DNA from 3 places in the Cupriavidus sp. GA3-3 genome. Region 1 is predicted to be linked to each of the others. Evidence: predicted binding sites of a transcription regulator. Region 1 holds the regulator's gene; each other region holds the start of a gene.
The links. Region 1 encodes FNR, which switches genes on or off when oxygen is low (the NO sensors DNR and NnrR bind a similar motif). Its sites were predicted from a motif close to TTGATNNNNATCAA; they were not measured.

Region 1 (3,243 bases):
ATTTCGCACCGATCCGCGAACTGGGCGGCGAGGTGCTCAGCCTGTCGCTGGGGCCGTGGCAGTCGTTCTGGATGCTGTTCTACGCGTTCGCCACCTGGGGCAATGCGGGCTTCATGCGCGAGCAGGTGTGCAAGTACATGTGCCCGTATGCGCGTTTCCAGAGCGTGATGGTGGATCGCGATACCTATGTCGTGACCTACGACGTCGGCCGCGGCGAGCCGCGCGGAAGCCGGTCGCGCAAGACCGACCACCACAAGGCGGGGCTTGGCGACTGCGTCAACTGCAGCATCTGCGTGCAGGTGTGCCCGACGGGCATCGATATCCGCGACGGCCTGCAGTACGAGTGCATCGGCTGCGGCGCCTGCATCGACGCCTGCGACCAGGTCATGGACAAGATGGAATATCCGCGCGGCCTGATCCGGTACACCTCGGAAAACGCGATGCGCAAGGGCTTGTCCGCGGCGGCATCACGCAAGCGCCTGCTGCGCCCGCGCGTGGTCATTTATTCCGTGATCTGGGTGGCGTTGCTGGCCGGGTTCATGGCTTCGATCGCGCTGCGCACGCCGCTGAAGGTCGACATCATCCGCGACCGTGGTGCGCTCGGCCGTGAAGTGGAAGGCCGCTGGATCGAGAATGTCTATCGCCTGCAGCTGATCAACACCACCGAAGCGCCGATGCAGATCAGCGTGCGCGCCGACAGCGACGAACTGAAGAACCTGACCGTGGAATACGACAAGCAGGCCGAATCGCTGGCGCCGACGTCCAACCGGTTGCTGCCGATCCGGATCCGCGTGCCGATCGAGGCCGCGGCGCAGGGCACGCACAAGATCAACGTGACGGTGACGAGCGAAGGCACGGAGCGGGGGCATGCCGAAATCCGGCAATCCACCAGTTTCATCGTGCCGCGCGATTTGTGAAGCTAGGTCGTCAAGATGAAGGGGGCAAGATGAGTCAGCAAGGCAATCCGTGGTGGAAGGAGCCGTGGCCGTGGCTGTTGATGAGCGGCCCGCTGGTGGCGATGGTGGCGTGTGGCGTGACGATCTGGCTGGCATCCACGCATCCGGACATGCCGGTGCAGGGTGCAACGCGCCATGGCCTGGTGGTCGAGAAGGCCGACGCCGCGCCGCCCAAGGCTGCCGCTGTGAGGCAGCCATGAGGTTGCGCTGGCTGATGTGGGTACTCTGGCCGGCGTTCCTGATGGCCGGGTTCGCGACCGCGACGGTGTTTTCGGTGGTGGATCCCGGTGACCTGAACTTCTTCGGCCAGCCGATCGAAGCGTCCCGCGAATCGGTCTACACCGTTGGTTTCCTGATGGCCTGGGTGTTCTGCGCGTTGTCCAGCGGACTGACGCTCTACACCATGCCGACGCGGCTCAGCGATACCGACGAACTGGAATAAGCGGATCGGTGTGAGGTCTGCGCTGCCATGTCCGCATGCGGTACCTGGCAGCGCCTTGGCCGCTTAGCAGGAGCGGCTGTAGAGCTGCTTGATGCCGTCGATGTCCACGAGCTTGACGTGGCGCTGGCGAATCTGGATCAGGCCGGCTTCGGCAAAGCGGGAGAACAGGCGGCTGACGGTTTCGAGCTTCAGGCCCAGGTAGCTGCCGATCTCTTCGCGGCTCATGCGCATCACGAACTCGGACGCCGAATAGCCGCGTGCCGACAGGCGCTCAGAGAGGTTGATCAGGAAGGCGGCAAGCCGTTCCTCGGCGCGCATCGAGCCCAGCGTGACCAGCATCAGTTGGTCATGCGTGATTTCCTTGCCCATCAGGCGCAGGAACTGCTGCTGCAGCGACGGCAGGTCTGCCGACAGGGACTGCAACTCGCTCATGCGGACCACGCAGACTTCGGTGTCCTCCAGCGCGGCGGCATCGGAGGCATGCTGCATCTCGCCCAGCCCGTCGAGACCGACAATTTCGCCGGGCAGGTGGAAGCCGGTAATCTGCGAGCGGCCGTCTTCAGTGGTGACGTGGGTCTTGAGCGTGCCAAAGCGCACGGCATAGACCGCGGTGAGCGGATCGCCCATGCGATACAGGGTTTCACCCTTGTGCACACGGATGCGTTCCTGAACCAGCGTGTCCATCTTGGCGAGGTCTTGCTGCGACATGCCGACCGGAAGGCACAGCTGCCCCATCGCACAGGTGGAGCAGCGTGGTGACATCTCGGTAATGGGAATGGAGGTGAGCAATTGGAACCTGCTAGAAATGGCAGCGAGGGCGCGATAACGGCATTTTACCGTGCGATGTGATGTGGTAGGGAGTGAGAATTGACACTTGGCGTACTGATCAGCGTTTTTCTGCTGGCTTTGCTGGGCGGGGTCCACTGCGCCGCCATGTGCGGCGGCGTGGCGCTGGCCGTGGAGCAGCGTCACGGCGCGGCGGCGACGATCAGTCTGGTGCCCAGCCGTGCCGCCTGGCTCGGCGAGTTGCTGATAATGCACCTGGGCCGGATCTCGACCTATATGCTGCTTGGGGCCGCGCTAGGCGCGGTCGGTGCTTCGGCGTGGAAACAGGACTATCTGCCGGTGCAGCGCTGGCTGTTCGGCGCGGGCAGCGTCATGCTGCTGGGGTCGGGCTGGCGGTTGCTGCGCGGCAACACGTTTACCGTCGACTGGCTGGAGCGGCTGGCGTCGCGTGCCAGCGCAGCGGTGGCGCGCCGGCTGGGTGGCGTGGCACGCGGCATGCCGTCCTTTGTGCGCGCACGCGGCTGCCTGGCGCGGCGATACGGCGTGGGCCTGGCGTGGGGGCTGGTGCCGTGCGGCATGGTCTATGGGGCGCTCACGCTCGCGCTGCTGGCGGGCAATGCGGCGTCCGGCGCACTCGTGATGGGCGTGTTCGGGCTCGGCACACTGCCTAACCTGCTGGTGCTCTCCGGCCTGTCAGGCTATTTGCGTACGCTGTCGCGACGTCCCGGCGTGCGACTGGGGGCCGGCCTGGCGGTAATGGCGTTCGGCGGCCTTGGCATTGCGCGAGCGGTGCTGTTGCCACATTCGCTGGCCGAGCATGGATTCTGCCTGGTGTTCTGAGGCGCCGGCGCTGCGCCGGCAACGGATGATGGTTGCAGGCGGGGGCGGGAATGCCATACAATCGCCAACATTGCGGTATCGCGCGGTGTCTTGTGAGCCGCGGTAAGCAGCGGGCGAGCAGCGCCAGGCGGCCTTCATACCAGAAGGTGAGTTCAGGGCAGGGGAAGCGGAAGGTTTTCGATGCCCGTCCCGTCCCCACAGTCCATCCGGTTCAAAAGA
Region 2 (3,243 bases), on a different contig from region 1:
CCACGGACTATGTGCTGCGCCGCGCCGTGGATATCGAAGGCCCGCAGCGCGACGCCGCGCTCAGCTACTGGGCGACTCTCCAAAGCGATGCGGACGCCGTGTTCGACATGGACTTCGTGTTCGACGCAAGCGAGATCGAGCCCTACGTCACCTGGGGCACCAGCCCGGACCAGGTACTGCCGGTTTCCGGCCAGATCCCGTTCCCGGAAGACCAGCTCGACGAGGCCGAGCAGCGCTCGGTCGAGCGCGCGCTGGCGTACACGCACCTGCAACCGGGCGCCGCGCTGGCAGGCACGCCGATCCAGCACGTCTTCATCGGCTCCTGCACCAACGGCCGCATCGAGGACCTGCGCGCGGTGGCCAGCGTGGTGCGCGGCCGCAAGGTGGCCGCGGGGGTCAGGGCCATGGTGGTGCCCGGGTCGGGCGCGGTCAAGGCCCAGGCCGAGCGCGAGGGCCTGGCCGAAGTCCTCACCGCCGCCGGCTTTGAATGGCGACAACCGGGCTGCTCGATGTGCCTGGCCATGAACGACGACGTGCTCGCCGACGGCGTGCGCTGCGCTTCCACCACCAACCGCAATTTCGAGGGCCGGCAGGGGCGCGGTGCCATCACCCACCTGATGAGCCCGGCCATGGCCGCTGCGGCCGCCGTCACCGGCGTCATCACCGACGTCCGCAAGCTGGAGATCACCCATGCCTGAACCCACCTGCATCGCCGGCAAAGGCGCCGCCATCCGCTTCGAGAACCTCGATACCGACCAGATCATCCCCAAGCAGTTCCTGCGCGGGATCGACAAGTCGGGGCTGGCCGAGGGCATTCTCTACGACCACCGCTTCGACGCCAGCGGCGCGCCGCGCCCTGGCTTCGTGCTGAACCGGCCCGAGTACGCCGGCGCCAGCATCCTGGTGAGCGGCGCCAACTTCGGCTGCGGCTCCAGCCGCGAGCACGCCGTCTGGGGCCTGCAGCAATTCGGCATCCGCGCCGTGATTGCGCCGAGCTTCGGCGAGATCTTCTATTCGAACGCGATGAACAACCGGCTGCTGCTGGTGATGCTGCCACGCGAGGTGATCGGGCCGTTGATGAACGACGTGGATGCGGACGCGGCCAACACCATCAGCATCGATGTCGAGGCGATGCGCGTGCGCACGCCCTCCGGCGACTACGCCTTCGAGCTGTCGGCACGGCACCGCCGCATGTTTATCGAAGGGCTGGACATGATCGGCCTGTCGCTGCGGCAGCGCGGCGAGATCGAGCAGTTCATCCAGCAATACCGGAGCGCGTTCCCGTGGACAACGAACGTGGCCAGGCGCACGCGCGACCGCCTGAGCGCGACCTGAAGCCTGCCCTGCAAGCGCGTCGCCTCCGCGGCGCGCTTGCCCCGCTGCAAACGACAAGGATCAACACCACCCCACACTTCGTTCCCGCACCGCCGCCACCGTTTGATGCCAGTCAATTCCATGTCGTCAGTGTGTCCGCATGATTTCCACACGACGACAGGTGCCCGCCACGCAGGCATGGGCACCGCGAAACAGCTTTCCTCACCGCTGATCCACGGCACCCATGAAAGCAAAAAACTGGCTGTACCCGGCAATCGCGGCATTGCCGCTCTCACTCTGGCTCGGGCTGCCACATGCAGCCACCAAGGCAGAACCGAAGGCGGAACCGAAAGCCGCCATCCCCACCCTCACTGCCGCTGAGTTCGACCACGCCCGGCAGATCTACTTCGAGCGCTGCGCCGGCTGTCACGGCGTGCTGCGCAAGGGCGCGACCGGCAAGGCGCTGACGCCGGACATCACCCGCGCACGCGGCACCGAGTACCTGAAGACCTTCATCAAGTACGGCAGCCCCGCCGGCATGCCGAACTGGGGCACCTCGGGCGATCTTACTGACCCGGAAGTCGACCTGATGGCGCGCTATATCCAGCTCGACCCGCCGACCCCGCCCGAATACTCGCTGGCCGATATCGAGAAAAGCCGCAAGGACATCCTGCCGGTGGCCCAGCGTCCGACAAAGAAGATGAACCAGTACAACCTGGACAACCTCTTCTCGGTGACGCTGCGCGATGCCGGCGAGGTCGCGCTGATCGACGGCGACAGCAAGCAGATCATCAATATCGTCAAGACCGGCTACGCGGTGCATATCTCGCGCATGTCGGCGTCCGGGCGCTACCTGTACGTGATCGGCCGCGACGCGCGGCTGGACCTGATCGACCTGTGGCTGCCCAAGCCCGATATCGTCGCGGAAGTGAAGGTCGGCATGGAGGCGCGCTCGGTCGAGACCTCCAAGTACAAGGGCTATGAAGACAAGTACGCCGTGGCCGGCTCCTACTGGCCGCCGCAGTACGTGATCATGGAAGGCGACACGCTCAAGCCGCTCAAGGTGGTCTCCACGCGCGGCATGACCGTGGACAACGAATACCACCCCGAGCCGCGCGTGGCGGCCATCGTCGCCAGCCATTTCCATCCGGAGTTCGTGATCAACGCCAAGGAGACCGGCAAGATCCTGATGGTCAACTACTCGGACTTGTCCAACCTGAAGACCACCACCATCGATTCGGCCAAGTTCCTGCATGACGGCGGCTTCGACGCCACCGGCCGCTACTTCCTGGTGGCCGCCAATGCGTCCGACAAGATTGCCGTGGTCGACACCAAGGAAGACAAGCTGGCCGCGCTGATCGACGTGGGCAAGACCCCGCATCCGGGGCGCGGCGCCAACTTCATGCATCCGAAGTTGGGCCCGGTCTGGGCCACCAGCCACCTTGGCGACGAGACCATCAGCCTGATCGGCACCGACCCGGCCGGACACCCGGCGCAGGCGTGGAAGGTGGTGCAGACCATCAAGGGCCAGGGCGGCGGCTCACTCTTCATCAAGACCCACCCGAAGTCGTCCAACCTGTGGGTCGACACGCCGCTGAACCCTGACGCCAAGCTCAACCAGTCGGTGGCGGTGTTCGACACGCGCAACCTGGAAGCCGGCTACAAGGTGCTGCCGATCGCCGACTGGGCCGGCCTGAAGGGCGCGGGCGCCAGGCGCGTGGTGCAGGCCGAGTACAACAAGGCCGGCGACGAGGTCTGGTTCTCGGTCTGGGGCACCAAGGACGGCGAGTCCGCGCTGGTGGTGGTCGACGACAAGACCCGCACGCTCGAGACCGTGATCAAGGACAAGCGCCTGATCACCCCGACCGGCAAGTTCAACGCCTATAACACGCAGCACGACGTGTACTGAGCCGGCGCCACCATGCGTAA
Region 3 (3,243 bases), on a different contig from region 1:
ACGGTGCACCTGTACAACCCGATCGCGCCAGCCTGGCGGCGCATCGTCTTCAATGCCTCGCGTGAAGAGATCAAGGAGGTCGCGGTCTCGGGCACGCGCCTGATCAGGTCGCTGACCGATGCCATGCCTGGCACGGCATGGGCCTATGAATATTCGCCCGAGACTTTCAGCCTGGCCGAGCTCGACTTCTCGCTGGAAGTCAGCGACGCCGTCTCTGCCGCCTGGCAGGCCGGCCCGGACCGGCCCATGATCCTGAACCTGCCGACCACGGTCGAATGCAGCACGCCCAACGTGTTCGCCGACCAGGTCGAATGGATGCACCGCCGCCTGGCACGGCGCGAACACATCGCGCTGTCAGTGCACCCGCACAACGACCGCGGCACCGCGGTGGCCGCCGCGGAGCTGGCGCTGATGGCGGGCGCGGACCGCGTCGAAGGCTGCCTGTTCGGCAACGGCGAGCGCACCGGCAATGTCGACCTGGTGACGCTGGCGCTCAACCTCTATACGCAGGGCGTGGCACCCGGGCTGGACTTCTCCGATATCGACGCGGTGCGCCAGTGCGTTGAGCACTGCAACCAGCTGCCGGTGCATCCGCGCCACCCGTATGTGGGCGACCTGGTATTCACCGCGTTCTCGGGCTCGCACCAGGATGCGATCCGCAAGGGCTTTGCACAGCAGCAGCCGGACGGCATCTGGGAAGTGCCCTACCTGCCGATCGACCCGGCCGACCTGGGCCGCAGCTATGACGCGGTGATCCGCGTCAACAGCCAGTCCGGCAAGGGCGGCATGGCCTACCTGCTGGAGCAGGTGCATGGCATCTACATGCCGCGCCGCCTGCAGATCGAATTCAGCCGCGCGGTGCAGGCCATGACCGACGACACCGGGCTCGAGGCGAGTGCCGATGATCTTCATGATTTGTTCCAGCGCGAGTACCTCGCGCAGCAGACACCGCTGCGCTATGTATCGCACCAGCTGGTATCTGACAGCGGTGGCGCCACGGAGATAGAAGTGCAGATGGTGCGCGACGGCAAGCCGTGCAGCGTGCGCGGCACCGGCAACGGGCCCATCGATGCCTTCGTCAATGCGCTGGACTTGCCGGTACGCGTGATGGATTACCACGAGCATGCGATGAGCGCCGGCGCGGATGCACGCGCGGCCTGCTACGTGGAAGTGCGCGTGGGCGATTCGCCGACGGGGTTCGGCGCCGGCATCGACGCCAACCTGGTCACGGCATCGCTGCGCGCGGTGATCTCGGGCGTGAACCGGCACCTGCAGGCCGGCTTTGGCGCGGCGCAGGCCCCGCAGTCCGCCGAGGCCGCCGACGCCTGACACCGCAAGCCGCCGCAAGAAAACCGGTGTGCCCCGCCCCCACGGGGCACACCCGGAAAGACGCCCTTGCGGACGCCCACGACATGCTCGGTGCCGATCCGCACACGCTGCATGCGTGCTCGGATCTTTCGCACAGCGTAAGGGGCAGCATCGCACCGCGCCACGAATAATTCCGCATGTGTTTAGAAGCGTCGGCGCAGCTGGCACACCACGGCGCCTTCCTCGCTGTAGCGCCTGCGCGACGCAGCCAGCCCACGTTCCCTTCTACTTGTCTTGGGTCAAAGCCCAACCCGGCCTGCTCGGCCAAACTGGGTCCGGATTTGATACCAGACCAAGCAGAACCTCATGAAAACACTCTCTCTCCGCACCCGGGTCACCTGTTCCGCCATCGCCGCCTGCGCCATGCTCGGCGCCTTCGCCACCCCTGCCGCCGCCGCGGACGATGCCCAGGGCAACTGGATGGTGCGCCTGCGCGGCACCTATCTCGACATGGCCAACAGCTCCGACCCCGTCGGCGGCGTCGGCCCGTCGGACCGCATCACGGTCAACAACAAGTGGATTCCCGAGTTCGACGTCACCTACTTCTTCACGCCGAACATCGCCGCCGAACTGGTGCTGACAGTGCCGCAGAAGCAGGACGTCTACCTGGACGGCAACAAGGTCGGCACCTTCAAGCATCTGCCGCCGACGCTGCTGGTGCAGTACCACTTCATCCCCAACGGCACCTTCCGCCCGTATATCGGCGCGGGCCTGAACTTCACCCGCATCTGGGGCGCGGACATCGCCAACAACTCGCTGCAGCTCGATAGCTGGAGCGTCGGTCCCGCGCTGCAGATCGGCATGGACTACAAGCTGACCAAAAACTGGTTTCTCAACGCCGACATCAAGAAGATCTGGCTGTCGAGCGATGTGAAGGCGGGGGATGTCAAGGTATCCAAGGTGAACCTGGATCCGTGGCTGTTCAGCATGGGGGTGGGTTACCGCTTCTGATCGGGATCCGACTGGCAAGAAGGGCCGGCAACGCCGGCCCTTCTTGCATTGGCGCACGGCACGTCACGCCGTCCTCAAGTTGCGCCGGGTGGCGGCGACTGCCGCCGTTCGCGTTTCCACGCCGAGCTTCTCGTAGATGTGTTCCAGGTGCTTGTTCACCGTGCGCGGGCTCATGCCGAGGATGTCGGCGATATCGCGATTGGTCTTGCCGCGCGCCACCCAGGCCATCACCTCGGCCTCGCGCAGTGTCAGGGCCGGGCCGGCCGGGGCCAGACCGCTGCACGACAGTTCCACCACGACCACGTCGCCCGCCTCGCCTGTCAACCGGCGCAGGTGAAGACTATCAGCGCCAGTTTCCGCTTCGCTGCAGAGGCGGAACACCGCGTCGCGCAGCGCGGGAGGCAGTACCGCGCCGGCAATCGCTACCGGCCATCCCTGGGCCTGCAGCAAGGCTGACGCGCTGCCGTTTATCCACAGGAGCCGGCCGTCGATGCCGGCCGCGAGCATCGGCACCGTGCTGCCGAATACGGCCTCCCGTGCGCTGCGCGCCAGCCGTGCCTTGCCCGCATGAGACCGCACGCGCGCCACCACCTCGGCAATCGCCACCGGTTTGGTCACGTAGTCGCATGCGCCGACTTCGAAACCGCGCACGATATGACCGGTATCGCCAAGTCCGGTCATGAAGATCACCGGCAGGTCCGCGTGGCGGTCCAGCAGCGCCGTGCAGGCGGCAAAGCCGTCCATGCCCGGCATGTCCACGTCCAGCAGCACCGCATCCGGCGCGAAGGACGTCAGCGCATCCAGTGCCGCGTTGCCGTTCGCGGCGGTGTGGACCAGCATGGCTTCGCCACCCAGCGCGCGCGTCAGGAAGCCGCACGCGTCGGCATCGTCGTCGACCACCAGTACGCGGGTCTCGATCGTCGG

Region 2: the regulator FNR is predicted to act here: its motif matches at 1,438-1,451, upstream of C265_RS19195 (nitrite reductase).
Region 3: the regulator FNR is predicted to act here: its motif matches at 1,598-1,611, upstream of C265_RS30575 (OmpW family protein).

What each region holds. Positions count from the first base shown of each region.
Region 1 covers NZ_KB944471.1:214,941-218,183, reverse strand. The annotation lists gene ccoG (cytochrome c oxidase accessory protein CcoG) at 1-917, shown strand, start outside; gene C265_RS11010 (membrane protein) at 947-1,156, shown strand; gene C265_RS11005 (hypothetical protein) at 1,153-1,398, shown strand; gene fnr (fumarate/nitrate reduction transcriptional regulator Fnr) at 1,462-2,187, opposite strand; gene C265_RS10995 (sulfite exporter TauE/SafE family protein) at 2,266-3,024, shown strand.
Region 2 covers NZ_KB944482.1:278,940-282,182, forward strand. The annotation lists gene leuC (3-isopropylmalate dehydratase large subunit) at 1-698, shown strand, start outside; gene leuD (3-isopropylmalate dehydratase small subunit) at 691-1,335, shown strand; gene C265_RS19195 (nitrite reductase) at 1,559-3,223, shown strand; gene C265_RS19200 (cytochrome c) at 3,236-3,243, shown strand, end outside.
Region 3 covers NZ_KB944506.1:12,872-16,114, reverse strand. The annotation lists gene leuA (2-isopropylmalate synthase) at 1-1,329, shown strand, start outside; gene C265_RS30575 (OmpW family protein) at 1,675-2,319, shown strand; gene C265_RS30570 (response regulator transcription factor) at 2,383-3,243, opposite strand, start outside.